2 regions of the Metabacillus mesotrionivorans genome follow, and region 2 is predicted to be linked to the other one. Evidence: riboswitches for the same ligand, from Rfam matches in the RefSeq annotation. Region 2 holds a riboswitch; the other holds the start of a gene.
What was found. A riboswitch is a leader RNA that binds a small molecule or an ion and turns the genes downstream of it on or off. The one in region 2 is predicted to bind glycine.
Positions count from the first base shown of each region.

Region 1: another riboswitch for glycine. It lies ahead of ACTSEZ_RS14585 (amino acid permease); the one in region 2 lies ahead of gcvT (glycine cleavage system aminomethyltransferase GcvT).

Region 1 is NZ_JBQMFF010000005.1:54,920-71,283, forward strand. It holds gene ACTSEZ_RS14525 (S8 family peptidase) at 1-912, opposite strand, end outside; gene ACTSEZ_RS14530 (type II secretion system protein) at 1,099-2,313, opposite strand; gene ACTSEZ_RS14535 (PulJ/GspJ family protein) at 2,326-2,802, opposite strand; gene ACTSEZ_RS14540 (prepilin-type N-terminal cleavage/methylation domain-containing protein) at 2,818-3,279, opposite strand; gene ACTSEZ_RS14545 (MFS transporter) at 3,477-4,772, opposite strand; gene ACTSEZ_RS14550 (helix-turn-helix domain-containing protein) at 4,894-6,120, shown strand; gene ACTSEZ_RS14555 (hypothetical protein) at 6,250-6,429, shown strand; gene ACTSEZ_RS14560 (hypothetical protein) at 6,466-6,849, shown strand; gene ACTSEZ_RS14565 (ABC transporter ATP-binding protein) at 6,948-7,766, opposite strand; gene ACTSEZ_RS14570 (FecCD family ABC transporter permease) at 7,766-8,797, opposite strand; gene ACTSEZ_RS14575 (FecCD family ABC transporter permease) at 8,794-9,828, opposite strand; gene ACTSEZ_RS14580 (iron-siderophore ABC transporter substrate-binding protein) at 9,830-10,885, opposite strand; glycine riboswitch at 11,120-11,195, shown strand; gene ACTSEZ_RS14585 (amino acid permease) at 11,324-12,670, shown strand; gene ACTSEZ_RS14590 (DUF4188 domain-containing protein) at 12,715-13,212, opposite strand; gene ACTSEZ_RS14595 (PadR family transcriptional regulator) at 13,215-13,769, opposite strand; gene ACTSEZ_RS14600 (malate:quinone oxidoreductase) at 14,121-15,620, shown strand; gene ACTSEZ_RS14605 (CBO0543 family protein) at 15,765-16,280, shown strand.
Region 2 is NZ_JBQMFF010000010.1:9,693-26,056, forward strand. It holds gene efp (elongation factor P) at 1-131, opposite strand, end outside; gene ACTSEZ_RS18585 (M24 family metallopeptidase) at 180-1,244, opposite strand; gene aroQ (type II 3-dehydroquinate dehydratase) at 1,231-1,686, opposite strand; gene ACTSEZ_RS18595 (YqhR family membrane protein) at 1,837-2,367, opposite strand; gene ACTSEZ_RS18600 (DUF1385 domain-containing protein) at 2,618-3,565, shown strand; gene ACTSEZ_RS18605 (SA1362 family protein) at 3,609-3,983, shown strand; gene ACTSEZ_RS18610 (patatin-like phospholipase family protein) at 4,002-4,874, opposite strand; gene mntR (transcriptional regulator MntR) at 4,986-5,417, opposite strand; partial or broken gene ACTSEZ_RS18620 (ribonucleotide reductase barrel domain-containing protein) at 5,548-6,147, opposite strand; gene ACTSEZ_RS18625 (HNH endonuclease) at 6,217-7,050, opposite strand; partial or broken gene ACTSEZ_RS18630 (vitamin B12-dependent ribonucleotide reductase) at 7,282-9,237, opposite strand; gene lipM (octanoyltransferase LipM) at 9,556-10,392, opposite strand; gene ACTSEZ_RS18640 (rhodanese-like domain-containing protein) at 10,624-10,983, shown strand; gene gcvPB (aminomethyl-transferring glycine dehydrogenase subunit GcvPB) at 11,023-12,483, opposite strand; gene gcvPA (aminomethyl-transferring glycine dehydrogenase subunit GcvPA) at 12,476-13,822, opposite strand; gene gcvT (glycine cleavage system aminomethyltransferase GcvT) at 13,848-14,951, opposite strand; glycine riboswitch at 15,117-15,209, opposite strand; gene ACTSEZ_RS18660 (DEAD/DEAH box helicase) at 15,514-16,364, shown strand, end outside.

The DNA of each region.
Region 1 (16,364 bases), on a different contig from region 2:
GGTGTTCTCAAGTGCAGCCACTCCAACCGCATCCGGATGACCGCCTGGATATCCGATCGTGTTATGATCGGGGCCCGTGTTTCCGGCAGTTGCCACGACCAGAGTGCCGTTCTTATTTGCATAGGATATAGCCTCAGCTATCAATTCGTCCTTACCCTCAGAACCAAGAGACATGGAAATGATCGTTTTTACGCCAAGGCGCTTTCCTTCATCGGCTGCATGACGGATGGCAGCAGCGATGTCGTCGGAGAAGCCTGTTCCGGTATTACCCAGTACTTTGTATGCCCAGAGCTTGGCTTCCGGAGCTACCCCGTAAATCCCTGTCCCGCTGTCTCCTCCATCGGCCAGAACGCTTCCTGATACATGGGTTCCATGACCGTTCAGATCATAACAGCTGCCATCTTTTAACGGCAGAAGGAGACCTGTGAAATCTTTGCATTGCTCTGAGCGGTTCTTTAAATCCTGATGATTGGTTTTTACACCTGTATCTAAAACGGCTACACGAATGTTTTCACCGCCGCTTGTTGCCTTGATGGCAGGGTCCTCATACATTGCTTCAATTCCCCATGGAGTTTGGTCCTCAGGAGTAACGGTTTGATTCGACCCTCCGAGAATGTTAACCTTCACTTTAGAAACTTTTTGAACGGAAAGATTTTTATTGTTTTGAAGGGCTTCAAACTGGCTTTGGTTAACACTTGTTGAAAACGAATGATCACCTAAGTTCCATCTGGAACCGTACTTGTTTTTCGCTTGCTGTATAAAATCACTTTTCTCAGATTGGATATAGACTCTGAACGTTTCCTGTCCTTTGTCTGCATCCTGTGCATTTGCGTCTGCCTGCACTCCTAGTGAAGGGGTCAATAAAGCGATACCTAGCAGGAGTGAACCTAACCATGTTGATCTTCTCTTCATTTTCGTCATCCTTCCCTGAAAAGTTCCTATTTTTTTACACAACCAAAACCTAACAAAAATAGTCCAAGCTGTACATAGGCAGATCTTCACGGGGTGGAATGGACTAGAACGTACCAATCATCAATGGCATACAAAAAAAGCGGACATATCAGTATGTACGCTTTTTGTCTTATAGGATAAAAGATCTTAATAAGTCACCACTGGTTTATCTTCTAACATGGGAGTAATAATCGCACCGTTAATGGTAAGGAAGGTGGTTCCGCCTGTGTTCGATTTTCCCATGCAGCTGTTCTGATAGGCTGATGGATTGGATTTCTTCGAATAAACGCCTTCGTAAGCTGCCATGGCCGGCGGGGTGATCGTACCGTCTACACATACTTTCGTGAGGGAATCACGGTTTTTGAAGGAGAACCCTTTAAGGTCCGCATCACCGGTTATGTAGATGCTTGAATTGACGGGTTTCATGATTTGATCATCCAATTTGGCGTTCCCGACAATCACGATTTGTGAATGTATAAACCCATTGGGATTTAACTTCCCGAGGGTGGCAGGATTGCTGCTGTCCTTACTGTAAATGACCAGTGTGGAACGGGACACTGCATGAGACAGATGCTGAAAATTGGCACTGTTGTTGAAAACAATAAACGAATTGGAGATTCCATTTATTTTTGGGAAACTTGCAGGAGGCAAATCTGTCATGCAGGTTGCTTCTAGATAATTTGTTTTAGAATTTATGGTGCACTGTCTCAAGTTTTTGCCGGGAATGCTGTCCAAAATGCTTTTGTACAGGGGTGCAGATGTTGGCGCAGTGGAAATGCTTATGCTGCCGGCGTTAACGGAATAGGAAAAGGAATACACTGCTTTTAATGTTTTTTCGAGCTTTTGGGTGTGGTAGCCCTCACTCGTAAAATGGATCTCGAAACACTGTGAATCTCTTGGAACATTCGATTTGCAAGTAGCAAGCGGTATAATTCCACTGGAGTCAATTTTAATCCTGAAGGCGTTTTTTGAATCGACTGTTATCTCCGGAAGAACCCCGTCTGCCGAGTACAGGGAAGGATCAGCTTTATAAAGGCTGTTTAACTTAGTTGGAAACTGAGTTTTAAAGCTTTGAATCAGCTGGTCTTTGGTTGCTGCAGCAGGAAACAGGCTGTTCATGAGCGTGTTCTGTGCAGCTGAATCAAGCAGATGCTGGCTTAGAAACTCCTTGAGCTGAGTCTCATAATAGACGACCCCCATTTCGGCGATATCCGTCTGCTTGACATCGAATTCCGATTTGCTGACCTGCTTCATGTTATTGATGGAAGCGGCCATGACGGCCAGACCTAAAATAGAAAACATCGTCATGATCAATAATACAGCTACAAGGGTCATCCCCCGTTCATTCTTTAGATTCGGCACGTGTATTCCCTCCTATAGCCTGGAAATAATGGTTTTTATCCTGTAGGTCTGGTTCGGCTTCTTTTTGCTGGTAATGATGATGTGTATGTAGAATGGCTTTGATGTCTGAATCATAGCTGAAGCAGGAAGAGGAATATCGCTTCCTCCTTGGTAATTGTAAAGGGAATATACATAGTTCTCATTGGATAGTTCTGCGGTTCGGATAACCTTGCCTGACGCGTCTTTTCCTATGAGTTTTATGGTATTTGCAGCCGGGTTTTGGTCAGCGACAAGCTCGTACGATGCGAAAGACTCATGGGATTTGGTGATGGTTGTTAAAAATAGATTCATTTCCTGCTGGATGGATACTTGCTCTTCCGATTTTTTCGAGTAGTTGATCCCGTTTAATAAAACGCTTGATACGAGTGTGCCGACAATCGAAAGAATGACCAGTACGGCAAGCAGTTCAATGAGGGTAAATCCGTCATTTTTTTGGAGGTGTGTGCGCATCCTGTTCCCTCGCTTTTAGTTTTCGAAGTACGTATAGGTTTCTGATACTACCTTTTGATTTTTTTTTACCTGGACGTGCAGCTTTGATAGGGACAGATCTACGTTGGGGTCACTTGTTGTATCCACTTTGACGACCACCGTGAAGGTTTGGTTCGTCGTGGTTAATGTCAGAAGTCCACTGTTATCCTGAATGTCCTGCGTCAATTGCAAATCGGGGTAGCTGGCTTTTGAAATGGTCGTCGCGGCTGAAGTTCTTGAGTAGGCAATGAGGTTCTTCAATGCAAGGTTTTTGTCCGGATCTTCTTTAAAATCCTTCTGTACTTCCCTCGCAATATTGGCAGCATTCATCTTATCTGCTGAAACCCCGTTATACTGAGCCGAGTTAATAAAAAAATACATAAAGCTCAGCAAAATAATCGATAAAATGGCAATGGAACTGATCAGTTCAATCAAGGTAACTCCCTTTTCGCTTTTCATGAATTTACACATGCAATCACCCGCTGGTGTCATTTTTGGGTATAAATTACTAATTTTATAACTTCTATCTCTCATTATACATTATTTTCTAAAGGAGAGTTTCATATAAAGGACAAAAACGGACAAAAATTTCCACTTTATAGATAAAAAGACCTGACCCTCAGCACGTTAACGCACTGAGGGTCAGGTCCCTGTTTTTATATAGCCGTCCCGGCTTCAGACAGCACTCTCTTTTCCCCATCGAGCTCCGGATGCACCTTCTTTACAACGCTCGGTCTTGCCAGGGTGACAACCACTCCGAGCAGGATGGCTGCCGAGGCAAGCAGGATGTACTGGCCCGGTACGGCGTCGTACAGGAATCCGAATAGAATCATTCCGAGCGGCATAAGGGCCATGGCCATTGTTTCAATAAGGGAAAAGACGCGTCCCTTATAGTCATCATCGATCATTTTCTGCATCATGACTTGAATAGGTGTGTTGATGATGATGATCATGGCGCCGAAACTGAACATCAGAATCATGTAAAAGGTGAAGATGGACCAGTAGGACAAATCAATCATGAGCGGCAGCGCAGTGGCTCCGAGAATGAATCCGATGGCGAGTATGCCGCGTTTTGAAACGAGAAACGGGTACTTGACTTCTTTTCGGACTGAGAAGTAGATTGATAGGACAAGCATGCCGGCGGCAAAGGCTCCCTGCGTGAATCCGAAATGCTGGGACGCAAGGTTCAGTTTTTCAATCAGGACGTAGGAGTAGCCTACCTCAAAAGAACCGAACAGGAAATTCACGATGAGGCAGAGCCAGATCATGGTCATGAGCACCTGCTTTGTTTTCAAATAGCTTACGCCTGCTTTCATGCTCTGCCACATGGATTCTTTGGTCTTTCCTTCGGTTTTGCGCTTTGCAAAAAGGGTGAAATTCATGGTGGATTCAAGAAGTACGGCTATGATGGAAGCGGCGATGTAGATCATCAGAAAGGTCTCCATTGAAACGGCTCCATATAACAATCCGCCGGCTGCCGGGCTGCCGATTGCGGCGAAGGACATGGCCATCTGGTTGAGTGACATGGCCCGCTGGATGCGTGCTTCGTCGACTAAGCCGGTGATGGAGGATGTGAACGTGACGGAAGAAAAGGTGGATGCGATGGCAAGGATGCTTGTTGTGATGTAGATGGCGGTCAATGAAAGTCCGTGTGTCAGGCTGACGTAAAGAAGTCCGCTGATGGCAAGGGTGGTCGAGATCTGTGCGAGGATGACGATTTTTTTCCGTGAGTATTTGTCTGCGACGTAGCCTGCAAAGGGTGAAATCAGCGTCCGAGGCAGAATGTTGCAGAGCAGGTTTGCGGCAAAGCTTGTGGCCGATCCCGTGACCTGCAGGATGTGAAAGCTGATCGCAAAGGCATACACCTGTGCGCCGAACGTTGAGATGAGCTTGCTGATGGTAAAGGTGAACAAATGGTAGGTTGCCATTTTCAATTTTCTTATTTCATCCATTTAAAATCCTCCAAGCGTCAAAAGTTTAATTTAATTAAACAAATTATAACGCATCCTGCTCTTCCATTTCAAGGAAAAGTTTAATAAAATTAAACTAATTAGAAAAATTGGGGTGTTAACCATGATTGGCGAACGAATACGAAAGCTGAGGAAGCAGAAAAAACTGACACTTGCGGAGCTTGCGGGATCCGAACTTACAAAAGGGATGCTCAGCCTGATCGAGAACAATAAAGCGAATCCGTCCATGGAAAGCCTGGCCTATATTGCGAAGCGGCTTGAGGTGGATGTGTCCCAGCTTGTGAATGAAGTGAATGTGGTTGAGCTGAGAGAAGTGCTTGATGAGGCAGAGAGAATATACAGCGCGAACAAGGAAGATCCGGCTGATAAATATGAAAAGCTCATCCAGCTGATTGAACCGCATGTCCATAAGCTGCAGCAGGGGTATGAAGCGGCAAGGCTGCTGGAACTGTACGGCCGCAGCATGTACAGCGAGAAAAAAGAGTGGAAGGAACCAATTGACAAAGCGACCGCGCTTTATGAACAGATGAACCTGACACAAAAGAGGGCAAGCACGGGTCTTTTCCGGAGCATCGTCCACTTTATCGGGCACCATTACGAAAAGGCGCTGAAGGTGCTGCTTTTTGAGCGGAAAGAAATCGAAAAAAGGTTTGCCTATATCGACCCGATCACAAGGCTTGATCTCGATTATCATGAAGCCATCATGCACTTTGCAGTCGGAGATACCATGTCTGCAAAACGCGTGATGAATGAGGCGATCGCCTTTTCAAAAGAAAATAAAATGTATTACCTGATTGATGATCTGTACCGGATGGCAGCTGCTTCTGCCCTGATGGCTGAGGATACAGAGCTGTATACCTACTACATCATGAAATTGAAGCAGTATGCTGAATTCTCGGAGGATGAAGGTTCCTTTCTCAGCTATCAGCTGTTTCATATTGAATCTTTTATTTTGGTCAAACATGATTACCGGGCGGCGCTTGATCTGATCAATCCGCACTTGGAGAAAGCAGAAACAGGCCTGAAATTCAAAGAATGGTTCTTCCTCCAAAAAGGGAAAGCCCTGCATGGTCTTCAGGAATATGAAGAAGCCATCCGCTATTTGGATTTGGCGGAAGTTCCGCCTTATCATCACCACCCGTTTGATTTGTCCCAATTTTACTTGAGGGATACATACAAAGCCATGTGCTACGAAAAGCTGGGGGATTCAGAAAAAGCTTTGGTGGCTGCAAGGACAGCTGTGGAGCGGTTTGAGGGAATGCCGGATTCGCCGTATAAGGAGTTTAGCAGGAGGACCTTTGAGGAGCTTGGGGGAGAGGAAGGAATTTAGAATACCTGCACGTAAAGAGAAACCACTGACTAATTGCCATTTCGTTTATCCCTTTACACTTCACCCAGCCAAAAAAGGTTGGTTTTACTCTAATTAATAGTATAATTATGGTAAGAGGTGAGCGGATTAATGAAGAAAAACTATACCGTCATGTTTCTTATGCTTTTTTCAGCATCCATTACGGGCGGAGTAGCAGCAAAGGGTTTGTTTGATTATTCAACGATAGCTGGATGGGGGCTGGGAATACTATTCCTTTTGTGTGCAGCATATTTTGCGGATAAGAATCAAAAAACGTCAGAGTCACAGTAAAACGGCTGTGGCTTTTTTGTTTTAGAAGATCAAGTTATGGAAAGAAAGGACAAGGCTATGGATTGGAATGACAATGACAAATCAGAACGGGAAAAAACGAAGCTTTTCACCAAAATCGGGTGTTTTTTAATTGCCGTCATTTTAGGAATCCTGACCCTTGCAACAGCGGCCTGGTACGTTTTATCCCCTCAGGAAACCCGGTTGAAAGTAAGTGAATCTCCTAATCAGGTAAACTCAATCGAGGTTGTCAAAAGAGACGATTTTCCTTCCCCTTCCATTAGAATCAACTACGGTAACAAAAGCATAGTGAAAACAAAAATACCGGATGAGATTTCTGTTGAATGGAAAAGCGATTATGAAGCTGTTGTTATTCTGACAAAACGAGGCAGAGAGCCAGATATTGTTCAAGTAGTGTTTTAGGCCCTCTGTATGTTGTAGCCACTAAAAAAGGAAGAAAACCTCTGCTTAGCGGTTTCCTTCCTTTTTTTGTTCAGTCGATTCGTCATTTTAAAAGACCGTCAATACACACTGCACTCCCTCTTCACATGATGGCGTCCGATCGGCACCACAGACGGAGAGCCCGAGACAGGGTCCGGTATGACGGTGCAGTTGAGGCCGAAGATGTCTTTGATCAGTGTGCTTGTGATGACCTCAGCCGGTGCGCCTTCTGCGACAAGCCGTCCCTGCTGAAGGGCAAAGATGTGGTCGGCATAACGGGCGGACAGGTTGATGTCATGGAGGACCATGACGATGGTCGTCCCGTGCTTCCTGTTCAGGTCTGTCAGCAGGTCAAGAATTTCAATTTGATAGGTGATATCCAGATAGGTTGTCGGTTCGTCGAGAAACAGGATGTCCGTTTGCTGTGCGAGAGCCATGGCTATCCAGACACGCTGTCTTTGGCCACCTGAAAGCTCGTCGATGCTGCGGTCGGCAAATTCGGTGATGTTCATGATTTCCATGGCTTCGGCGACGGCTTCATAGTCCTTTTTTGTCCAGCCTTTCAGAAACGTCTGATGAGGGTACCTTCCGCGTCCGACCAGGTCAGCAACAGTTATCCCCTCAGGGACGATTGGGGACTGGGGCAATAGCCCGAGCACTCTTGCAAGCTGTTTTGGCGGGATCTTGCTGATGGGTTTTCCGTTAAGAGTGACTTGCCCGGAAACGGGTTTAATGAGCCTTGCCATCGTTTTGAGCAGGGTGGATTTTCCGCAGCCGTTCGCTCCGATCATGATGCTGATTTTATTGCTTGGAATCGAGAGGCTGACATCATGAAGGATAAGGTTGTTCTCGTATCCAGCCGAGATTTGTTCAGATTTAAAGGTAAGTGCCGGTTTCATTATAAATCTCCTTTCCGGTTCATTCGGATCAGCAGGTAAATTAAGTACGGCGCTCCAAGGATACCGGTGATGACGCCGACTGGGTACCTGGCAGTAAAGGCAAACTGTCCAACAAGGTCAGATGCGAGCACCAGGATGATGCCTGTAAGACCTGCCGGAATAATCGGTGAAAATCCGGCACCTGTCAGTCTTTTTGCGATCGGTCCGGAAAGGAATGCGACAAACGCGATCGGTCCTGTTGCAGCGGTAGCAAGCGCAATGATCAGGACAGAGCTGATGATCAGGGCAAGTCTTGTTTTATCCGTGTCCACGCCTAGTGATGACGCAGCCTCCTCCCCGAATTCAAGCATGTCCAGACGCTTTCCGAGTCCTACAAGGACGGGAGTGAACACCAAAACAGCGATAATCAGAGGATAGAGGGTCTCCATCTTTGCACCGTTGAGACTTCCGCTCAGCCATCTCATTGCAGCAGGAAGGTCGTTCTCCCGGCCGATCAGAAGCAGATAGGAAATCACAGCGTCAAGCATGGCCTGAATGCCGATGCCGATTAAGATCAGCCTGCCGATTGAAAAAGAGGAGCCTTTTGATAACAGGAAAATAACGAGCACTGCTGCAAGGCCGCCAAAGATAGAAGCAATGCTGACAACGGTATTGCTTGCATGGAGGACAACGATGCAAAAAACGGCGGCTGCACTTGAACCCGCGGTGATCCCGATGACATTCGGGTTCGCTAAAGGATTTCGCAGCATGGTCTGGAAGACTGCTCCTGCAGCGCCGAAAGCAAAACCGGCAAACAAGCCTGCAATCATCCTCGGGAACCGGAGTGTGCCTACTGTAAATGTGGCTCCTTGTACTTTTTCCCCCAGCAGGACACGTATGATATCCTGAACGGGATAAATCGTATTCCCGAGCATGAGCATGGCGCAGCAAAGGGCAAGCGCAATGACTGCCAGAAGGGAAGTCACGAGGATGAACCGGAGCCGTCTCTTTTTTCTGCCTGTCATAATAAGGTTGATCGTATCGTTCATCATAAGGCACGCATTTTCGCTTTCATAGTTAGTAGAATTAAGATGGGAGCCCCGATAAAGGCTGTCACGACGCCGACTTCGAGCTCGCCGGGTCTTCCGGCAAGCCTTCCGCACACATCAGATATCGTTAAAATAATGGCCCCTGAAAGAGCGGACATCGGAATGACATACCGCAAATCAGGACCGATGACGAGCCGTATGACGTGAGTGGAAAGTAAACCGATAAAGCCGATCGGACCTGCAAGAGCTGTTGCTGCACCGCACAGCAGAACGCCTCCAAAAGCAGCAAACAGCCTGAGCGTGCCTGTCCGCACGCCCAAACCTGACGCAGCTTCATCACCTAAAGCAAGTGCATTAAGTGCAGGAGCCGACAAAACTGCAATAAGCACTCCGGCGAGAAGAAAGGGAATAAAGAGAGAAATCGAGTCCCAGTTTCCTGCCCCGACGCTCCCTACCTGCCAATAACGGAATTGATCCATGACGCTTGAACGGGGAATCATGATGGCCATCACAAGCGATGATAAGGCTGCACTTGTGGCCGCACCCGCTAAAACGAGTTTAAGGGGCGTGGCTCCGCCACTCCCCATTGAACCGATTCCGAATACAAAAATGGCCGTTATGATTGCCCCCGCAAGTGCAAGCCAGATATAGTGGCCTGCCGTACTGATATTTAAAAAGGTAATGCCGCAGACGACAAAGAGTGCCGCCCCTGTGTTTACTCCCAATATGCTCGGATCTGCAATCGGATTGCGCGTGACAGACTGCATGAGGGCTCCTGAGATGCCAAGGGCCGCGCCGCACATGAGGCTGAATACCGTCCGTGCGATTCTCTGGCGGACAACATTTGCTCCGTGGGACTGTACGTCAGGATGGAACAGACCGTCCATGAGTTCCTTCCATCCAACCGTACGGGACCCGAACATAAGAGAAGCCGCTGTGCATAAGCCGAGCAAAATGAGGGAAAAAATCAAAACCTTTATGAAATGTCTGGGTACCATCAGCTGCTTCTTTTCTGTAACGGACTGGTTCATCATGTTACTTTACTTTGCCTGCAGCTTCTGAAAGTAATGTTAAGTATTCATCGATGGAATATTCAATTGCAAGCGGGTTTGGATTGCCGGCCGCAGCGAGCGGAGTGTTGTCTCCGATGATGACAACAGATCCATTTTGAACCGCAGGAATTTTTCCAAGGATCGGGTCTTCCTGTAAGGCTTTTAACGTATTTTCATTTCCATATGAAACAAGGATTTCAGCACCGTTCAGCATATCCGCATTCTCTGCACTTAATTCAAGATAGAAACCGTCTTCATCCTTAAGCTGGCTCGTAATGCTTTCAGGGTATTCCATCCCAAGCTCGCTCAGGAACTCTCCGCGCGGATCAGCTGGAGTGTATATGTAAAACTTGGAGAGATCATCAGCTGAAATGCTGACGAATGCCGCTTTCTTCCCTTTAAGTTCAGGGTGATCGCCTGCTTTTTCCTGGATGAGTTTTTCTGTATCGGCAATCAGCTTTTTGCCTTCCTCTTCCATTCCCATACCCATTGCATTATAGGTGACCTGTTCGCGCCATGAAGCAACCCAAGGGGCTGACTTATAAGCTACAACCGGTGCGATTTCACTTAATGTATCGTATTCTTCCTGCGTGATGCCTGAGTAGGCTGCCAAAATCACATCCGGCTGTGAGTCAGAGATCGCTTCAAAGTCTAATCCGTCTGTATCCTGGTAGATGTTCGGATTGTCTTCTCCAAGTTCTTTCACCTTTTCTTTCGTCCATGGCAGCATTCCGCTGTCATCCTGAATGCCGTAGTTTGCTGCTGAAAAACCTACCGGCACCACACCTAAAGCAAGTGCAACATCATGGTTTGCCCATGAAATGGTTGCAACGCGTTCCGGCTTCTCTTCAATGACCGTTTCACCGAATGCATGCTTGATCGTGATTGGGTATTGTGTATCTTCCCCTTTTGAATCAGCTTTCTTTTCAGAAGATTTTTCCGATGTGCCTGATTGCTCACTTGAGCAGCCTGCAAGCGCAATCATAAGTACAGCTATAATAGAAAGAGCCAGTGTTAAAAATTTGCGTCTTGTATTCATTTGTCGTTCCTTCCTTAGTACCAGTTTATTTGATAATAATTATCATTATCATTAATTTATCCTCAATATGACGGGTTGTCAATGAAAATAATTATCAATTAGAATGTGGGATATTCTCCCTGTGATTGCAGGACTGTTGACAAGGAAGGCAGCACCCCCTACAATTAAGCATTATTCAGAAATACTTAAATTTTAATAGAGCAGGCTATGATGGCTGTGGATCACACTACAGCCGGAGCAGCTTCTGGAGAGACCGCTTTAGCGGCGCCGAAGGGTTCACAATCTCAGGCAAAAGGACAGAAGAGTATAGATTTAGAGTTTGGTGTACCCGTTTTTCGGGCGGCAAATGCTATTTTGGTATTCTTCAAAAAGAGATTGGGAGTCTTCCCGTCTCTTTTTTTATTGGGTTTTTTACATCTAAGAAGGAGGAATTCACAAATGGCACAGCAGGAGTTGAAACGAGATTTGGCGAACCGCCATGTGCAGCTGATTGCAATAGGCGGAACGATTGGAACGGGGTTGTTTTTAGGGTCGGGCAAGGCTATTCAGCTTGCGGGACCGTCCATTATTTTCGCTTATTTGATTGTCGGGATTGCACTGTTTTTCATGATGAGGGCGCTTGGGGAGCTCCTGCTGTCAAAGGCGGGGTATGAGTCGTTTACGGATATTGCGGAGGATTATCTTGGGCCGCGGGCGGCATTTGTAACAGGGTGGACGTACTGGTTCTGCTGGATCATGACGGCGATGGCCGATGTCATTGCGGTTGGTGTGTACGTGCAGTATTGGTATGACATTCCGCAGTGGGCTCCTGCAATTGTGTGCCTTCTGCTGCTGCTTGGGCTCAATCTGCTGACGGTGAAGCTTTTTGGGGAACTCGAGTTTTGGTTTGCACTGATCAAGGTAGTGACGATTCTGGGATTGATCGTCATTGGGGTAATCTTGATTGTGATGGGGTTCAAGACAGATGCGGGAACTGTTTCGGTAAGCAATCTGTGGGAGCACGGCGGCCTGTTTCCAAACGGCATGACCGGATTCCTGCTATCGTTCCAGATGGTTGTGTTTGCGTTTGTAGGTGTGGAACTGGTTGGTGTGTCTGCTGCGGAAACGTCCAATCCGAGAAAAAACATTCCCTCTGCCATCAACAAAATCCCGTTCCGGATCTTGTTTTTCTATGTCGGTGCGCTGGTTGTTCTTTTAAGCATCAATCCATGGACGGAGCTGAACGCTTCTGAGAGTCCGTTCGTGAAAACGTTCAGCCTGATCGGCATTCCGCTTGCAGCAGGAATCATTAATTTTGTTGTCCTGACGTCTGCAGCATCTGCCTGCAACAGCGGCCTGTTTTCGACAAGCCGGATCTTGTTTACTTTGAGCAAACGCGGCCAGGCGCCGTCCTCCATGAGGAAGCTGACAAAACAGCATGTTCCCGGCAACGCGCTGTGGCTGTCGGCTGCCGTTGTGTCAGCGGGTGCGCTTCTAAGCAAGCTGATTCCCGAGCAGGCATTCAGCATTGTGACGACAATCAGCGCCATCTGTTTTATCTGGGTGTGGAGCGTCATTCTGATCTGTCACATTAAATACCGGAGAACCCGAGGGGACCTGCATGCGAAATCCGTATTCAAGGCTCCGTTTGCGCCGTTCATCAACTATGCCGTGCTGGTGCTGTTCGGGCTGATTCTGATTGTGATGCTTGTAGCGGATGAGACGCGTCCGGCGCTGATGCTGACGCCTGTGTGGTTTATCTTGCTTTATGTGCTGTATTCATCGAGAAAAAGGTCCCTGACCTGATAAAAAGAGGCTGCAAGACAATTGTCATGCAGCCTCTTTTCCGTTTAGATGGAGGTGGTTGTAGTTCCGGCTTTCATCAGCCGCTGTTTTGCCGAGGCGCGGCTTGCTTCAACAGGAATAACGTTGAGTGCTTTTCCTAAGCCGTAAGGAGGCATGTTTCCATAGATCGATTCGTAGTTTCCGGCTTTTACTTCATAGGTTTCATGGTATATGCCGACTGAAGGATTGCTGCCGACTTTCTGATTGAAGTTTTTCCATGCCGTCATGTGCTTTTCGCTTCTTGCATAAGCGAGCAGATCCTCTGTTGAGCGCCAATATTGAATCATGACCGTTGTTCTCAGCCCGAAATAGCTTTCCATCGACAGGAAGCCTAATTCATTCTTGTTCATATAAAGCTCTCTGATCATTCCCGGCATGGCAAAAAAGACCGGAAGCCACTTGTGCAGGGCGAGCCGCTTGTTAACCCTCATTCCAATCAGAAAAACAACGATGTTCTCGTGGTTGTCTGTCGTGTACCTCCCTGCACTCACCTTTTGAGCCATTCTTATTCCTCCTCTTTCATCAGCTGTTCAATAGTAAACATGCACCATTCAATCGCAGCCTTTGTCATTCGTTTTCCGTAATCCAGTGTGAAGAGCCAAAAGACGGCATCTTCTGCGTGATCTTTATGGGCCGTAATGCTTTCTTCGATGCTTGTATATGTAAGGTACCGGGCTTCCAGGTTTGTCTTATAATCCTGTAAAACCGTTACCGTGTTTTCTTTGGACTGATGCCGGCCGAAAAACAATTTGAGCAGAATTTCATTGCGCTCTGCAGGAATTTGTTTGATCGGTTCCTCAAGCCAGTTCTTAAGTGTTTCTCTCCCTTTTGCCGTGAGATGATATTCCTTTCGCTCCGGTTTCGACGGCTGAGAGGAGATCGTGACGGTTGCCAGCTCCTCTTCGACGATGGTTTTAAGGGTCGGATAGATTTGCCCGTAGCTGATTTTCCAGAAGTGGGTCAGACTCCTGTCAATCAGCTGCTTTATATCATAGCCGGTTCTGCAGTCTGTCGTTAAAATACCAAGAATGGCATAGGTTGTATCGCTGTAGGTTTTCAATTCTGTTCACCCTATCTAAAAGATATATATCATTTAGATACAGTATACATGAATTTTCAGAATAAACAATATATGTAAATCTCGGTTTCCCGGTGCGGGTGTCCGAATAAGTCTTTTTTGCCGGAAAAAATCATACAATAATTGGGGAAATCCACATCCGCTGAGAACTTATCCTTTTTAACCGACCGGAAATGGTTTATAATTATCAGATAATAGTAAAATTTAATCTATTCATAATAGACTGTGATAAACTGATATTCAGAAGACTTGTGTATGTTCAAAGGTGGCTGCCTGCATGTTTATGCGGGAGCCTGCTCGTTTTTGCAAATTTAGGGGATAAGGATGGGTAGTATGAGCAGCTTAAAGAACAAAACAGACGTAGTTCTAATTGGTGCCGGGGTCATGAGTGCAACGCTTGGAGCGATGCTGAAAGAGGTAGCGCCAGAATGGAACATTAAAGTATTTGAAAAACTCGGAAGTCCGGGTGAAGAGAGCTCAAATGAGTGGAACAATGCAGGTACGGGTCATGCTGCACTGTGCGAGCTTAACTATACAACGGAAAAAGCGGACGGATCGATTGATATCGGCAAGGCTGTGAAGGTAAATGAGCAGTTCCAGCTTTCAAGACAGTTCTGGTCCTACTTGGTCAAACGGAATCTGATCCGAAGTCCTGAGGATTTTATCATGCCGATTCCACACATGAGCTTTGTAGAAGGGGAAAAAAATGTCGCGTTTCTGAAGAAAAGATTGGAAGCGTTATCAGACAACCCTCTGTTTCACGGGATGGAATTTTCAAGCGACCATGAAAAGCTGAAGGAATGGATTCCGCTTATGATGGAAGGCCGTACATCGTCCGAGCCGATTGCAGCGACGAAAATTGACTCCGGTACGGATGTAAACTTCGGGGCTTTAACACGTATGCTCTTTGATCATTTGGAGAGAAAAAATGTGGAGGTCCACTACAAGCACAGCGTGGAGGACTTAAAGCGCACGCGTGACGGTTCATGGGAACTGAAAGTGAAGAACGGTTTCGGACAGGTTGAGCGCCACCGGGCGAAATTCGTCTTTATCGGAGGCGGAGGCGGCAGTTTGCATCTGCTGCAGAAAACAGGTATTCCGGAGTCGAAGCAAATTGGCGGTTTCCCTGTCAGCGGACTGTTCCTCGTCTGCAAAAATCCGGATGTTATCGCAAAGCATCATGCGAAGGTTTACGGAAAGGCAAAGGTCGGCGCTCCGCCGATGTCGGTTCCGCATCTTGACACACGGTACATCGACGGGAAAAAATCCCTGCTTTTCGGACCGTTTGCGGGTTTTTCGCCGAAGTTCTTAAAAACGGGTTCAAACCTTGACCTGATAAGCTCCGTCAAGCCGAACAACCTGATGACGATGCTTGCTGCAGGCGTGAAAGAAATGGCACTGACCAAGTATTTGATTCAGCAGGTCATGCTGTCGCATGAAAAACGCATGGATGAACTGCGCGAATTCATTCCGAACGCCAAAAACGAAGAATGGGATATCGTCGTTGCAGGCCAGCGCGTTCAAGTCATCAAAGATACAGATGCCGGCAAAGGAACGCTTCAGTTCGGTACAGAAGTGGTCAGTGCTGCAGACGGTTCTGTCGCTGCCCTTCTTGGAGCATCTCCTGGCGCTTCAACGGCTGTTCATGTCATGCTCGAGGTCTTTGAAAAATGCTTCCCGCAGTATATGACAGCATGGGAGCCGAAGCTGAAGGAAATGATTCCTTCCTACGGCCTGTCCCTCTCGGATCATCCTGAGATTTTCCGCAAAATGGAGGAATCGACCGGACAGACGCTTGGTCTTGTGAAAAAAAAAGAACTCGTTTATAGCTAGGACCCCAAAAACAAGGGGATTTGGACAACTATAAGCAGGAAAAGGTGCATTGCCCGGGGCAATGCACCTTTTTGCTGTGAGTAAGTATACAACCCCCGTAATGCGTTAAGAATGCAAGTATGATCAAACGTTTGGGGTGAATCGATGTATCTTTTGCTTGTAATCGCAGTCTGGATCTTATTTGCTTATAAATTTATCGACTGGAAACAATGGGAAAAGCAGTATCCGACGGTGCTTTTTTTTATTGTCGTGAATATGACGTACAATTATTTTTATTACGACCACACGCTTTGGGCATTCAGAGGGGTGACGGCAGAATGGCTGAACCATTCCATTATTAATGCCGCTTTTACCTTTTTCATCTGTCCGATGGGGCTGATTATTTATCTTCAGAGATTTCCTGCTAAAAAAAGAAATCAGTGGATCTACGTAGCGGTCTGGACGGCCTTTTACTCCGCGCTTGAATGGATTTTTTCCCATAAAGGCATGTATGTGTATGACAACGGGTGGAACGGATGGCTGAATATCCCGCTTAATTTGATGTTGTTTCTTGTTCTGACAGTTCATTACAGGAAACCTTCTATTGCTATTTTGATATCTGTTTTATCCGTCGTTCTTTTTTACTTATTCTTCCCGTTTTCATGGGGAAACCTAAAGTAAAGGAGGATGCGAGATGCTGATACGCGATGTTTTATCTGTACCCGTGTTTCTCCTGCTGCTCTTTGTGACGTACGGGTCCATGTG
Region 2 (16,364 bases):
AGGTTGCGCAGTTTAGAGCGAACGAAAGCAGCGCCCTTTCCCGGTTTTACATGCTGGAAATCCATAACGCGCCAAATGCCGTTATCTACCTCGATTGTTAAGCCCGTACGAAAATCATTAACTGAAATCATATTTGTTCCTCCTATGTAAATAACACTTTTTAACCTTCCGGAAGCTTTTTATAAGATAATAAGCTCTTTAGGGGAGTGTGTCAGAGATTCATTGCCATCTTCCTTAACCACTGTATCGTCCTCGATCCGGACTCCGCCAAGCTTAGGAACATAAATTCCCGGCTCTACTGTGACAATCATGCCCGGCTCAAGAACCGTTTCTGATTTTGCGGATAATGACGGACTTTCGTGAACTTCCATTCCAAGGCCGTGTCCGGTTGAATGGCCAAAATACTCGCCATAGCCGTTCTCTGAAATATAATCCCTTGTCAAAGCATCAGCTTCTTTTCCGGTCATACCTGCTTTAATACCATTCATGCCGCGGAGCTGGGCTTCAAGAACTATGGAATAAATCTTCTTCAGTTCATCACCTGGATTGCCGACTGCAATCGTGCGTGTAATATCTGAACAATATCCTTTGTAGTATGCTCCAAAGTCAAAGGTTACAAAATCGCCCTTTTCAATTTCTTTTTCACTTGCCACACCGTGCGGAAGAGCTGACCTGTGGCCGGATGCGACTATGATATCAAATGATGAAGAAACAGCGCCCTGCTTTCTCATAAAGAATTCAAGTTCGTTTGAAACCTCAATTTCCTTCATGCCCGGCTGTATGACTGTAAGAATATGCTTAAATGCAGCATCGGCGATCTCCGCAGCTTCCTTTAATATCTTAATCTCTGCTGCAGACTTAATCAAGCGTAACTTTTCCACCGCCTCAGACACCGGAACAAACTCAATTCCCTTCAGTTTGGAAGCATAAGCGGAATACGCTGCAAAGGATAAATGATCCTGTTCAAAGCCAAGACGCTTGATTGAAAGCTTTTCTGCCTGTGCAGCCACTTCGTCCAGAATCGGCCCCTTGTGCTGAACAATTTCATAGCCTTCAACCTGCTTGGCTGCCTGCTCTGTATACCTGAAGTCCGTGATAAATACGGCTCCTGACAGAGAAATGAGCGCGACACCCGATGAGCCTGTAAAACCGGTCATGTACCGTCTGTTATAGTCGCTTGCAATAAGAAGTCCGTCAACATCAAGCTCCTTAAGCCTGTTTCTTAATTTCTCAATCTTCAGCATGCTGTTTCTCCCCTATCTTTGTATGTATTGCCTGCAGGGCAAACTGGTACCCCTGAAATCCGAGTCCGACCACCTGTCCGGCAGTGACCGGCGCAGTGACAGACTGATGCCTGAACGGCTCCCGGCTGTGAACATTGGAGATATGCACTTCAATCACAGGAAGAGGAACGCTTGCAATGGCATCTCTCAAGGCATAGCTGTAGTGGGTAAACGCCCCCGGATTCAGCACAATGCCATCGTAGTGGCCATCTGATCCATGAATGGCATCAATCAGGTCTCCTTCATGATTGGACTGAAAGCAAGTGACCTGAAACCCCTGCTTTTCAGCAAAAACCATCAGCTCACGCTCAAGATCTGTCAGCGTTTTGCTTCCATAAATATCAGGTTCACGCAGCCCAAGGCGATTCAGGTTTGGGCCGTTAATTACCATATAGTGTCTCATCTTTCAACCTCCAAGCACTATGAGGACTCTTCTTCATGTGACAGATGTTTTCGTCAAAAACACTCAAGCCGCATGAATTAAAAGCCGACAAAAAATAGAATGTTCATTTTAGAACATTCTACCATACTTCATTGTGCGTTACCTCCATTGTTACGTGGAAGCGCTGCCCTTTTTTTTCGATTGAAGCTCATTTTGTTCAAAGGAAATGGAATACCCGATAAAGACCCCATATAAAATGTATAAACATATCATCGTAACCGTTGTCAGTCGCTCGAGTTCAAAGACTGTTTTGACGTTTGGAAAAATCGGATTCAAGAGGAAAAAGACAAGCGCCCATAAAGCCGCTCCATAAATCATGCCGACGAAAATAGACGAAAACCTTTTTAAAACTAAGTAATAGACGAGTGCCGTTCCTACAGAAAGGAATCCGATGACCAGTACTCCCGCAAAATTTCCGATCGTGCCGTTTTTCCAGTCACCAAGCAGAAACGGCTGCAGCAGCATGTTCGGACTGATTTCTGTCATGTTCAGCACATAAGCCAAATAGCCGATTAAACCCCAGAAAATACCTCCTGCAAATCCGGTAATCATAGCTCTTGCGATAAACGGGAGACCCTCGCCCTGCTTATCATCCTGTCCATCTTCTATTCCTGCAGAATTAGACTGATAATCATCTGTCATATGTACACCTCCTACTTCTAGTATGTACATCCAATCCGAAAATCGATGCAGAAAATGTCTAACTGGCAAGTATTAGGATATACTACAGACGTACTTACCTGCAGAACCTTTCCGGCGCCCATAAATTGAAGAATAAAATATAACTGCCTAGAGGTTTATGCTGTTTTTATGTAGAATATAAACATAACATTCTCTTCCGTCTTGTTTAAAATCCGCTCAAAAAGAGAATAGATAGGTAGGTTGGTGAAAAATGTCAAAGCAGAACAAGCCCGCATATGGAGGGCAAGCAGTAGTAGAGGGCGTCATGTTTGGCGGCAAGCATCACTACGTTACAGCCATCAGACGGAAAAACAAGGAAATTGATTATTTCCGGCTGTCGAGAAAATCAAACAGCACACTGACAGCCCTTAAAAAAATACCATTTATCCGCGGAATCGCAGCAATCATAGAAGCAAGCGCAAATGGTACGAAACATCTCAACTTTTCAACAGACAGGTACGACCTTGATCCAGAAGATGACGAGCAGCTGAACGAGCCGAAAAAAGAATCAAAACTGACGATGATACTCGGAGTTGCAGCAATCGGGGTTCTGTCCTTTTTATTCGGAAAATTCATCTTTACACTCGTCCCGCTTTTTCTTGCAGAGCTTACAAGACCTGTTTTTTCTTCGGATTTGTCACAGATCCTGATTGAAGGTCTTTTCAAACTTATTCTCCTGCTTGCCTATATTTACGCGATATCCTTTACTCCGCTGATCAAGCGTGTATTCCAGTATCACGGGGCAGAGCATAAAGTCATTAACTGTTATGAAAACGGTATGCCGCTCACAGTTGAGAACGTTCAGAGCAACAGCCGACTTCATTACAGATGCGGAAGCAGCTTCCTTCTTTTCACCGTGATTGTCGGAGTTTTTGTCTACATGCTTGTTCCGACTGAACCGCTTTATGTGCGCGTTCTGAACAGACTGGCCCTAATTCCCGTTGTGATCGGCATTTCATTTGAAGTGCTGCAGTTTACAAACAAGCTGAGAGATGTGCCTGTCCTTAAATGGCTTGGCTACCCGGGCTTATGCCTTCAGCTTTTAACCACAAAAGAGCCTGACAACGAACAGACCGAAGTCGCAATTGCAAGCTTCAATGAAATGCTCCGCCTGGAAAAAGAAACAGAAGAAGGTATAAAAACAGAACAAATTGTATAAGCTAAAACTTCATTAACTCATTTTCATCTTGGGAGGTGGACTCATGAAAAATAGAATGAATCCATTTGTGATGATTGTGTTAGCTCTGGGAGGAATCGGGTTTTTAGTGACTCTCATCAGCAGGCCCGGCTTCCTCTTCAGAGAAATGCTCGTGTTTGCTGCTGTTCTAGCCATCATCTATTTTGTTGTCCGTTACTTTACAAAACAAAGAATGGGAAAAGACTCTTCCTCTTATTCCAAAGCTGTTAAACAGTCCAAAAGGCGTTTCAGCGACCGCAATCAGAGCAGCTCCCATTTGAAAAGTGTGTCGGCTCCTAAAAAGAGCAGCAAAACAAGCGCTCTTAAAAAGAAGCAGGCTTCACACCTGACCGTGATTGAAGGCAGAAAAGGCAAAAAGAAAAGCAGGGCTTTTTTCTGACCTGCTTTTCTTTTCGCATTAATAAGTCCACCGTTTGAGAAACTGTTCCGTCCGGCTTCTTCCTAGCTCAATCAGAGCTAGTTTTTTTTGTTCCGAGAGATCAAATTCTGTCGTGAGAATGCTTTCTACCGGAAGAAAAATGATGTTTCTCTCATGCCTGCTTGATATATGCCTGGCATCATGGGCATCTTTCATCGTTTCAAACAGCGCTCCGTACATTTCAATCGCATTTTTAATCTGATTCCTCGGCCTTTCTTCATCTCTCGGACTTAGCTTGATTCCAATTACAGGCCTCGCCTTTTCCTTGAAAAGCCAGATTGGAAAGTTACTTAAAACTCCTCCGTCTACCACTATGTTCGTCCCTTCAGCACTCGTCAGCTTAACAGGTTCAAAGAAATACGGAAGACTGCAGCTCATTAAGACAGCCCGTGCAACTGAAAACCTCTCCGGAACAAGTCCGTACCTGGGAAGATCATCAGGCAGCACAATAATCCTGCCGTTTGTAAGATCAGAGGCTACAATTTTTAAAGATCCGGGCCTCAAATCACCAAAGGTGGAAACTCCCCTTTCCTTCAGCCTGGCAGCGATCCATTCCTCAAGCTTCCCGCCTTTGTACAGACCGAGGCGCCAATAGAGGTTAAGCCATTTCATCAATTTAAATGGAAGAATGGAAGGGTTTTTCTCAAGAAACTTTCCAAGCTCCATATCGTCCATCATTCGGATAATTTCATCACTTCTGTATCCTGCTGCGATAAAGGATGCCACAATCGAACCTGCGCTTGTGCCTGCCACTCTTACAAACTGCAGCCCGCGCTGTTCAATTGCCTGATAGGCTCCAATCAGCGCAAACCCTTTTATGCCGCCGCCAGAGAAGACACCATCAATGTACACAGAAGTTCCTCCCCTCTTCTCCTATCCTTATAGTGTAAGATGAAGTCCGGGGAATTAGACCTTTTCCAGTTTTGGCGCAAGAAAAAAACGAAAGCAGCTGCTTTCGTTTTTTCAGGACTCGTTATCCTGTTCATTTTGTTTTTGGATTGCACGCAGGGTATCTACACGCGCTTCATCACTTTCAAAAAATTGCACGAGATCTCCGATGCGGTCAATGGCATTCCAGCTGAGGTGATGCTCAATGCCTTCAACATCGTTGTAAATCTTTTCTTCATCCACGCCGATCAAACGCATGAACTGCTCAAGCAGCTCATGACGGTAGACAAGGCGCTTTCCGATCTTCTTGCCCTTAGGCGTCAAAATAAGTCCACGGTATTTTTCGTATATGAGATATTCATCTTTGTCTAGTTTTTGGACCATCTTTGTCACTGAGGAGGGATGAACGGATAATGCTTCCGCGATATCTGAAACACGGGCATATCCTTTTTCTTCTATTAAAATGTAGATTTGTTCAATATAATCTTCCATACTTGGTGTTGGCATGCGGTCCCCTCCAAAAAAACGTTCAAAACATAGGAAATCATTACAAGTGTACACTAGTTTGCAGGTCATGACAAGAAAGCTTACGGGAGAAGCACAAGAAAAGAGCCGGATGTCCCGGCTCTTCCATTTCTTATAATCCGCACTTCAGCTGTGCACCGCAGCTTGTGCATGTGTTGCATCCGCCAATGTCTTCAACTGTACCTTCGCGGCATACAGGGCATGTATTGCCCACTTCGTTTCCAATTGTTACATTTGTCGAGCGCAAAGCCTGGATCGTATCCACAAGAACAACTTTACCTTTTTCTTTCGGTGCTTCTTCTGTTTCAGAGAAGGTATTCTCCTCCGCTTTTAATGTAAGGACCTGAGTGTCCCGGCTTCCGTCAACGTAGACTGTTCCGCCTTTTGCTCCGCCTTTATACAGACGCTCATATACTTTTTGGACCTGGTCCACCGTATATCCTCTAGGTGCGTTAACCGTTTTGCTGATCGAACTGTCAATCCAGCGCTGGATGACGCATTGTGCATCTGCATGCGCTTCTGCACTCAGTTCCATAGCTGAGATAAACCATTCAGGAAGATTCTCCGGATCTGCATCAGGATTTTTGTCCAGATACTCCTGTACGATATCTGCTTTTACTTCAATGAACTTGCCAAGTCTTCCGCTTCTGTAGTAAGAGAAGGAGAAGTATGGTTCTAGTCCGGTTGAAACTCCGACCATTGTCCCTGTGCTCACTTTTGTTACTCTCTTTATGAAAGAGGGTGGGATTATCAGTACCCACTCTGTATGTCGCCATACAGGTCAGACTATATCATCAGCCAGATGATTATTTTTACTGTGTCTTTTTCTATGACATGGATATTCACATAAGCTGATCAGATTAGAAAGCTTGTTAGCTTCCTTCCAGTCACCTTTGAAATCTCTAAAAGGTACAATGTGATGAACCGAAAGTTCTCTACCGTAATTCTCTTCAGTTATTCCGCAATCCTGACATGTATAATCATCTCTTTTTCTTGCTTTTCGCCTTTGCTCCCACCAGTTGGATCCATAATAATTTATGTCTCCACCTTTCCATGTAGGGCTATTTTCACCAGAAAAAGATTTAGATTTAGAATAATATTCTCTCATACATTCCTTGTTGCAAAAGTTCCATCTCTTCACTACTGATGGCTTCTTCTCAAATTCAGTGCCGCAATTCGTACATGAAATGTTTGTTCTTTTTCTGTAAGCTATCTGTCCTCTTTTTCCATTCTCAACTCCTAAGCAGTTACGTGAACAATACTTTGCTGTGTCTGCCCTGGATATGATAACTGAGAACTCTTTGCCGCAAATCAAACAAACCTTTGGTATTTTTTTCACTAAATGCTGGTTAATTTGAGAGCCGTTCCTGATTTGGAATTCCTGTTTGCACTTATGATTGCAAAAATTTGTTTTAAAAACGGTAGAAGGCTTTTTTGTTATAGACTTATCACAATTGTTACATTTTACGATTAGAGACTTCTTTAAATGTGAAAATGCTTCAGGATGTTTTGAAGAGTATTGACCTTTGCATACACGAGAACAATATTTTTTTCGTGTATAATGACTCGGTTTCACTTTCATCTTCATCCCGCAGTTTAAACACAACTTTTCCATTACGTACACCTCTTTTGCTTTATAAAAAGATCAGAGTTGTACTCAATAATCTGGCTGCTCGGCATGTAGTCGTTGAGGGGTCAGCCACGACTTCCCTGCGGATTGTCCGCACCTTTTAATTTTTACTCTTTAGATATGCTGGCAAAGCACGAGTACAAAAGGATGCTCGGAGTTTCCCGCATATAGCCAAGTTTACGCTACACTCTTACGAATGTATGGGGCAAGTTGTTTACCCGTGGGAGCAACAGTCAGCAAGTGTGAGTTGCGGATACCGTATTCTTTAATATCTTCCCGGATATCAGAAGGCATTTTGCTCATAAAGCCGGTCTCAGTTAAGGCCTGGCGCAGTCTGTTCGTTTCTTCAGCTGTTTCGCCAGTCAAGAATGGGAAGCTGCCTTTTTCTTTTGCAAGCTCTACAGATGCTTTATAAGCAGTAACAGCGATCGTTTCAAAGACCTTGTCAATCAGGTCGTTGCCCTCTTCAGAACCGTACTGTGTTTCACAGTAAATCAGAAGGTCGTGAAGTCCCATAACACCCAGACCTACACGGCGTTCGCCTAGTGCCTGTTTTTTATTTTCGTCAAGGAAGTACGGTGTTGCATCGATTACGTTATCCTGCATGCGTACTCCGACTTCAACCGTTCTTTTCAGTTTTTCGAAATTGACTGTTTTTGTTTCTTTGTCTGCCATTTCAGCAAGGTTGACGGCAGCAAGGTTGCAGACAGAATATGGTGCAAGAGGCTGTTCCCCGCAAGGATTCGTTGCAACTACCTTCTGTCCATACGCTTTAGCATTTGTCATGTCATTGGCGTTATCAATGAAGAAAATGCCCGGCTCTGCAGAGTATGTCGCGCAGATGTTGATCAGGTTCCAAAGTTCTTTCGCCTTGATCGTACGGTACGTGCGCACTTTGTAGCCGAGTTTTTCCCACTCGCGAACGTCACCATGGTTATGCCAGTCTTCATTGTAAGCCTTCATTTCCTCTGCATTATAGCTTTCAACGTCAGGGAAGCGCAGCTCGTAATCGGCATCCTTTTCAACAGCATCCATGAAATCCTTTGTCAGCGTGACAGAGATGTTGGCTCCTGTAAGGAATTCTGAATTGTGAACGGTATAGGTTCCGCCGACTGCAAGCTTCACTTCAGCGTCTTTAATGATTTTTTCGTTAAATCCGCCGTATCCCGGAATCTGCTTGTAATTGACGATGCTCTGATACATGGCTTCCTCGTCCTGTGTAAGCGGCTTGAACTTCAGCTTTTCCTGGGCGTATTTCTTAATGGTTTCATCGTTTGTATTTTCAATCAGGTAACGCAGGATGCGGGGATTCTGCATTTTGGAAATAATGAATTCAATAATGTCAGGATGCCAGTCGGCAAGCATGATCATTTGGGCGCCCCTCCGCGACCCGCCCTGCTCAACCAGATGAGTCAGCTTTGCAATGTCATCAAGCCAGGATACTGAACCGGATGATTTGCCGTTGACTCCTCTTGCAAGGGTGTTTCTCGGACGCAGCGTTGAACCGTTTGTCCCGACGCCTCCGCCGCGGCTCATGATTTCCATGACCTGCTTGCGGTGTTCGGAAATGCCTTCGCGTGAATCCTGCACAAACGGCATCACGTAGCAGTTGAAATAAGTCACATCTGTTCCCGCTCCCGCTCCGTATAACACGCGTCCAGCAGGAACAAAGTTCAGGCCGACGAGTTCCTGATAGAATTTCTCAAACCATTCCTTGCGCTTTTCTTCAGTTTTCTCAACAGATGCAAGACCAGTCGCATTCCGTTTGGCTATTTGTTCGTAATATACTTCAAGCGGTTTTTCTATGACGTCAAGAGAGCGGTGAATGACTCCTGATTCCACTTCTTCAGGCTTCTCAAGTGAATGGCGGTACTCTTCTTCCACCTGTACATGCGCCATTTTTGCCTGCCAGTCTATATCTAAGATGTACCCGAGGCCTCTTGCCGGGAATTTCGGATCTTCCTTAATTGTCAGAACGACAAAATCGCCTTTGGACAGCGTCAGCTTTTCAGTGTCTTTAAATGTATACCGGTCAAGCATGACTAAACGCGATACACCTTTGTGTGTAAGCTTCATATCTTCTGTAATCGGATGAACTTGGGGAAAAAGTGAAATATCGTGGTTAAGCTTGTCCACATCAAGTTTCAGATTTTCATTCAGTGCAACGGTCATTCAAACAACTCCCCTATTATCTTTGTACTTGATTTAATTTATCACACAGCCACTCGTTTATCAATATATAGTGTTTCTTTTTCATTCGACAATACTACATATGGATAAAAAGTCAGTCTGTTGTAATTTTGTCAAATTAAAAACTTCATAATTGAGTGTGAAAAAAAGAGAATAAAGAAGATAGGAGATTGTAAATCACTTTTTTTGAAGTAATTTGTCGGTTGCAAATTTAAAAGAGAGAAGAAACCTAGAAAAATAAGGAACACATAGAAATAAATAGAAAAATAAAAATAAACGAAAGCGACTTATTTCAGCCGCCTATCGTTTATAATTCCACTCATCCGATTCATATTTTTCAGCTGCCAGTTTCATGGCTGCAGCCTGTTCTTTTTCAGTCAGTTTATACGGTTCGAGCTTAATGTTCAGCCCTTTTTCAAACCCTCTTCTAAACGCCTCTTTTGCCTCTTCGATCGTTACTTTTGTTTCTCTGAGAGCATTCACTGCAACTGCCTTATTTTTAAAGTTCTTCTGCATTCGTTCTTTTACCCTGTCACTCGGGTACTTAAACAGGCTGAACAAAAGATCTTCATCAAGATCAAGCAGAATCGAGCCGTGCTGGAGAATCACGCCTTTTTGACGTGTCTGGGCACTGCCTGCCACTTTCCTTCCTTCAACGACAAGCTCATACCAGGAGGGTGCATCAAAGCAAACCGCTGAACGCGGATTTTTAAGCCCCTGCTTCTCTTCCTCCGTTCTCGGCACAGCAAAATATGCATCTAGGCCAAGCTCTCTAAATCCCTGAAGAATTCCTTCTGAGATCACACGGTATGCTTCTGTAACGGTCTTCGGCATCTCAGGATGGTCTTCTGAAACAATGACACTGTATGTAAGTTCTTGATCATGCAGGACACCCCTGCCGCCGGTTGGCCTGCGCACAAAGCCGAGTCCGTTCCGTTTAACAGCTTCAAGATCAATTTCTTTTTCCGCTTTCTGAAAATAACCTACAGAGAGTGTCGCAGGGTTCCATCCGTAAAAACGGATGACAGGCGGAAAGTTCCCTTCGCTGTTCCACTCAAGCAGCACCTCATCAAGCGCCATATTGTAAGCAGGAGAGCAATTGCCCGAATCAATAAATCTCCAAATTTCTTTCTCCATGTTCATACCCCATTTTTCATGCTTAGGCTGTTTGTTAAATTCATTCCGCTATCATAGTCTATCAAAAAGAAAACCGGGTTGAAAACAAATAAGTCTGATTCATGGATGACAATTTGCCCCTGCTCTTATATAATTATACTTGTCCAATAAACAGAGGTTTACATGAACCAGCCCGCATAAAGGGTATAAAAAAGGAGTCGGGTCAGCTTGACAACATGGGTTTTCTTATTAATTTTAGTCGGCGCAATTGCAGCCTACACAATCTTCTCTTATTTTTACCAGCGTAAAATTATGAAAACATTAACGGAAGAGGAATTCCGTGCAGGATACAGAAAGGCTCAGCTCATCGATGTACGCGAGCCGAACGAATTTGAAGGCGGCCATATTCTTGGCGCAAGAAACATCCCAATGTCACAAATGAGACAGCGCCATAAAGAAATCCGCAAAGACCAGCCTGTTTATCTGTATTGCCAAAACACAGTAAGAAGCGGACGCACAGCGCAGATGCTTAAGAAAAAGGGCTATTCAGACCTTTACACATTAAAAGGCGGCTTTAAAGGCTGGAGCGGAAGAATTAAAACGAAGAAATAAGTTCTTAAAAAAAGGATTCGCCTGATGGCGAATCCTTTCTTATTGCTTCTGATAGCGGAGAATCGGCTTGCGTGCTGCCGTTGTCTCATCAAGACGTCCAACAACGGTAGTATGAGGAGCTTCCTGAACCATTTCAGGGTTTTCCTCTGCTTCCTTCGCAATTTGAAGCATGGCATCAATAAATGAATCAAGTGTTTCTTTTGACTCGGTTTCCGTCGGTTCAATCATGATGCACTCCTCAACATTGAGCGGGAAGTAGATTGTCGGCGGATGGTAGCCGAAATCCAGAAGGCGCTTCGCGATATCGAGCGTGCGCACGCCAAGTTTTTTCTGGCGTTTTCCTGATAGAACAAACTCATGCTTGCAGTGTCTGTCAAACGGCAGATCATAGGCTTCTGAAAGTCTTCTCATCATGTAGTTTGCATTTAAAACAGCAAATTCTGTGACAGCTTTTAAGCCGTCAGGACCCATTGTGCGGATATATGTATAAGCACGCACGTTGATTCCGAAGTTGCCGTAAAACGGCTTGACTCTACCGATGGACTGCGGTCTATCATAGTCAAATGCATATTTGTCACCACGTTTCACAAGAACAGGCTTTGGAAGGTACGGAATAAGATCTGCTTTTACACCGACAGGACCTGAACCCGGTCCTCCCCCGCCATGCGGCCCGGTAAAGGTTTTATGGAGATTTAAGTGAACGACGTCAAATCCCATATCTCCGGGACGTGCCTTGCTTAGTACGGCGTTCAGGTTGGCTCCGTCATAGTACAGTTTGCCGCCTGCATCATGCACGATCTTTGCCATGTCCAGAATATTCTCCTCAAACAGCCCCAGCGTATTCGGATTTGTCAGCATCAGCGCAGCGGTATCATCTCCTACCACACGCTTCAGATCTTCAAGATCGACGAGTCCATGTTCATTTGATTTAACAGTGACCGTTTCAAAACCTGCCACTGTAGCAGATGCAGGATTGGTTCCGTGTGCAGAATCAGGTACGATGACCTTTGTGCGTCCGGTGTCGCCGTTTGCTTCGTGATAGGCACGGATCATCATAAGTCCGGTCCACTCTCCGTGAGCACCTGCTGCCGGCTGAAGCGTGACTTCATCCATTCCTGTAATTTCTACAAGATGCTCCTGCAGGTCATACATCAGCTCAAGGGCTCCCTGTACGGTGCTTTCATCCTGAAGGGGATGAATATGGGCAAGCCCTGCCATGCGGGCAACATTTTCATTTATCTTCGGGTTATACTTCATCGTGCATGAACCAAGCGGATAAAAGCCTGAGTCCACTCCATGATTGCGCTTTGAAAGAGCTGTATAGTGCCTCATGATATCAAGCTCTGATACCTCCGGCAGTTCAGCTTCCTCTGTGCGGAGATAGTCAGCGGGAATGAGTTCATCTGCTGATCGTTCTGGAATATCCATTTCAGGCAGGCTGTAGCCTGTTCTGCCAGGCTTAGTCAGTTCAAAAATCAATGGCTGATTCTCGTTATTCATGTCCATCCCCCAATTCCAAAACAAGTTGATCAATTTCTTCTTTGGTGCGAAGTTCAGTTACAGCAATAAGCATGTGATTTTCAAGTTCCGGATACACGCGTCCAAGATCGAAGCCTCCGATGATGCCCTTTTCAATCAGGCGGGCATTCACTTCTTTCACGGGCTTAGTTAATTTAACGGCAAACTCATTAAAAATCGGTCCTTCAAACGGCACGTCGAATCCTTTTTCCTTAAATGCTTTTTTGGCATAGTTTGCTTTCTGGATATTCTGCAGAGCCATTTCTTTGACTCCTTTTCTTCCGAGCGCTGTCATGGCAACAGATGCTGCAAGTGCATTCAAAGCCTGATTTGAGCAAATGTTTGATGTCGCTTTATCACGTCTGATATGCTGCTCGCGCGCCTGAAGAGTCAGAACAAAGCCTCTGCGTCCTTGGTCGTCCTTTGTCTGTCCGACAAGACGGCCGGGCACTTTGCGGATCAGTTTCTGCGTAACAGCAAAATAGCCGCAGTGCGGGCCTCCAAATGCTGTTGGAATCCCGAACGGCTGGGCGTCTCCGGCAACAATGTCCGCGCCAAATGCTCCAGGAGGCGTTAAAGCTCCCAGTGCCAGCGGATTGGAAGAGACGATAAACATACTTTTGCCTGTATGGGCAATCGGCTCAATGTCCTTGAGAGGTTCAATCTGGCCGAAAAAGTTAGGATATTGAACAACAACTGCCGCCACATCATCAGACATTTCTGCTTTCAGAGCATCAAGGTCCGTCACGCCGTTTTTGACAGGCACTTCCACGACTTCAATGTACTGTCCTTTGGCATACGTTTTCAGTACATCTCTGCTTTCCGGATGAACAGCCTCTGACACAATGACCTTTTTCTTTTTCGTCTGTCCGCAGGCAAGCATAGCCGCTTCAGCAAGTGACGTTCCGCCATCGTACATAGAAGAGTTGGCTGCATCCATGCCGGTAAGCTCTGCGATCATCGTCTGAAATTCGAAGATAGCCTGCAGCTCGCCCTGTGAGATCTCAGGCTGATATGGCGTGTAGGCCGTATAGAATTCTGATCTTGAAATCACATGATCCACAATGATTGGCATGTAGTGGTCATAAACACCAGCTCCAAGGAAAGATGCGTTGCTTCTTAAATCTTTATTTTTAGCAGCAAGCGCGCTCATCTCTTTCATTAGCTCTGTTTCCGATTTTGCCTTCTTGATGCTGTATTCGCCCTTAAATCGGACGCTCTCAGGAATGTCCTGAAAAAGCTCATCAATCGATGCTACTCCGACAGCTTGAAGCATCTCCTGCTGATCTTGCTCTGTCATCGGCAAGTAACGATGTTTCATGGATGTATTCCCCTTTCAACCCGGTTTATTTTTTTGGTCGTTTATAAAAAGGCGTCTGCACGACAACTGCTTTTAAGCGTTTCTTTCGTACTTGAACAAACACTTCAGTGCCGGGCTCAGCAAATTCTTTCTTAAGCAGTGCCCACCCGATATTCTTTTTAAGTGTAGGAGACTGTGTGCCGGTTGTAACTTCCCCAATCTGCTCTTCTCCTGCGAACACCTCATAGCCGTATCGCGGTATGCCTTTATCGATCATTTCAATTCCGGCAAGCTTACGGTCCGGTCCGTTTTCCTTTTGTTCCTTTAATACAGCTTTGCCGTTGAAATCACTTTCCTTATTCGGTTTCACCGCAAACCCGATGCCTGCTTCTATCGGTGTAATGTCTTTGGAAAGTTCCTGGCCGTAAAGCGGCAGGTTCGCTTCAAAGCGGAGCGTGTCACGGGCGCCGAGTCCGCATGGCAGAAGACCGTCTTCTTTTCCGGCTTCCAAAATCGCCTTCCAAAGCTCAGGTGCTTCAGACGCGGCGCAGTAAATTTCAAAACCATCTTCACCTGTATAGCCTGTTCTTGACACAAGAGCATCAGCTCCTGCAATTTTTACGTCATCTTTGAATTTAAAAAACCTGATTTCACTTAAATTTGTATCCGTGAGTTTTTGTAGGATTGACTCAGCAAGCGGTCCCTGGATAGCGAGCTGGGCAACATCTGACGATACATTCTGCAGTTCCGTGTCCCCGAACAGCTGGGAATTCAGCCACTCAAAATCCTTTTCAATGTTGGATGCATTCACTACAAGGAGATAATGCGCATCTGATTTTTTATAGATTAATAAGTCATCCACCGTTCCGCCGTCTTCATAGCACATAGCGGTATACTGTGCTCCTCCGTCTTTCAAAAGAGCAACATCGTTTGTCATTGTTTTTTGAAGAAACGCAAGGCTGCCTGTGCCTGTTACTTCAATTTCCCCCATGTGGGATACATCGAATAAGCCTGCCCTTTCGCGAACAGCTTCATGTTCTTCTTTAATAGAAGAAAACTGCACCGGCAAGTCCCAGCCGCCGAAATCAATCGTTTTTGCACCCTGCTCTTTGTATAAGTCAAAAAGCGGTGTCCGCTTTAAATCCGCCATCTCATCGCCTCCCGGTATGATCCTCTTTTTTTCATCAAAAAAAGGACAGAGAACTCCCTTTAATGGAAGTCTCTGTCCCTGCACCTGAAAGTTTACCCGGCCAATAAAATGGCCGAGCTTTCCCCTTTGGTGGTTTGCCGCTTTCACAAACTCTCTCCAGAGTTGCGTCAAGCAAGAGTTCTTTTGCCTGAGAGATTCACATCAGTTTGCTCCTTCGGCGCTGCATGCGTATGCTGCAGTCTCTCCCCTTGCTCTCATCCGCTCATATTTTTTCATTAATTGGTGATACTGATAAGTAGACATTTTAGACATTATGACATTTTTGACATAAGAAGCCCGCTGACTGAAAACTGAGTAAGTTAGCAACTTTCTTACTTATTAACATCCTACCATTAAGGACTTTATTCATCAATCACTTTTTTCACAAATGTTTCGTTTAAAACACATTGGAATGTTCGTGTTTTACTGTCATTTCATCTAATCCATCGTGATAACCTGCTATTTTACCACTTAACGTGAACAATAGAGAAAGATCCACTCTTTTTTGAAAGGGCTGTCAATCATGAACGTAAAACTGAAATTTGACTCCGCGTGGCAAGATGCTTTTCTTAAAAAGCTTGATGATGACGGCCCATGGGCCAGCTGGGAGAATTACAAACTGGCATGCGCCGTGCAAAAGCACCTTATTGTTCCATCCTTTGAAGGGCTTCAGGCTCCAAATCACCTGACAGACTTCACTCCTCTTCCGCATCAATTGGAGGTTGCGAGGCAGGTGGTGGAAAACATGAACGGTAAGGCCATTCTTGCAGATGAGGTGGGCCTTGGAAAAACAATTGAAGCAGGCCTCATCGTCAAAGAATATATGATTCGGGGACTCGCTAAGAAAATTCTCATCCTCGTTCCGGCCTCTCTTGTCTCCCAGTGGGCAAGAGAGCTTCATGAAAAGTTCTATATTCCAGCCGTTGAGCAAAAGAAAAGCTACGTATGGGAAGCCTGCGATGTTGTCGTTTCTTCTATTGACACGGCTAAAAGAAGCCCTCACCGGGAAATTGTTTTAAACCAGCAGTACGACCTGGTCATCATCGATGAAGCTCATAAACTGAAAAACAGCAAAACGAAAAACTATGAATTTGTTCAGAGCCTGAAAAAGAAATACTGCCTGCTTCTTACTGCAACGCCCATTCAAAACCGCGTAGAAGAGATCTTTAATCTTGTCTCTCTGCTGAAGCCCGGTCATTTAGGGAATGAAGCTTACTTTTCAGAAGTATTTTCTGCCAAGAACCGCTCTTTGGAACACCATGAGCATCTTCAGGAACTCGTGAACAAAGTCATGATCCGAAACCGCAGGGGAGATACGGGAATTGAATGGCCTAAACGGCATGTTGAAACCGTTCCGATTGAACTGTCTGAGAG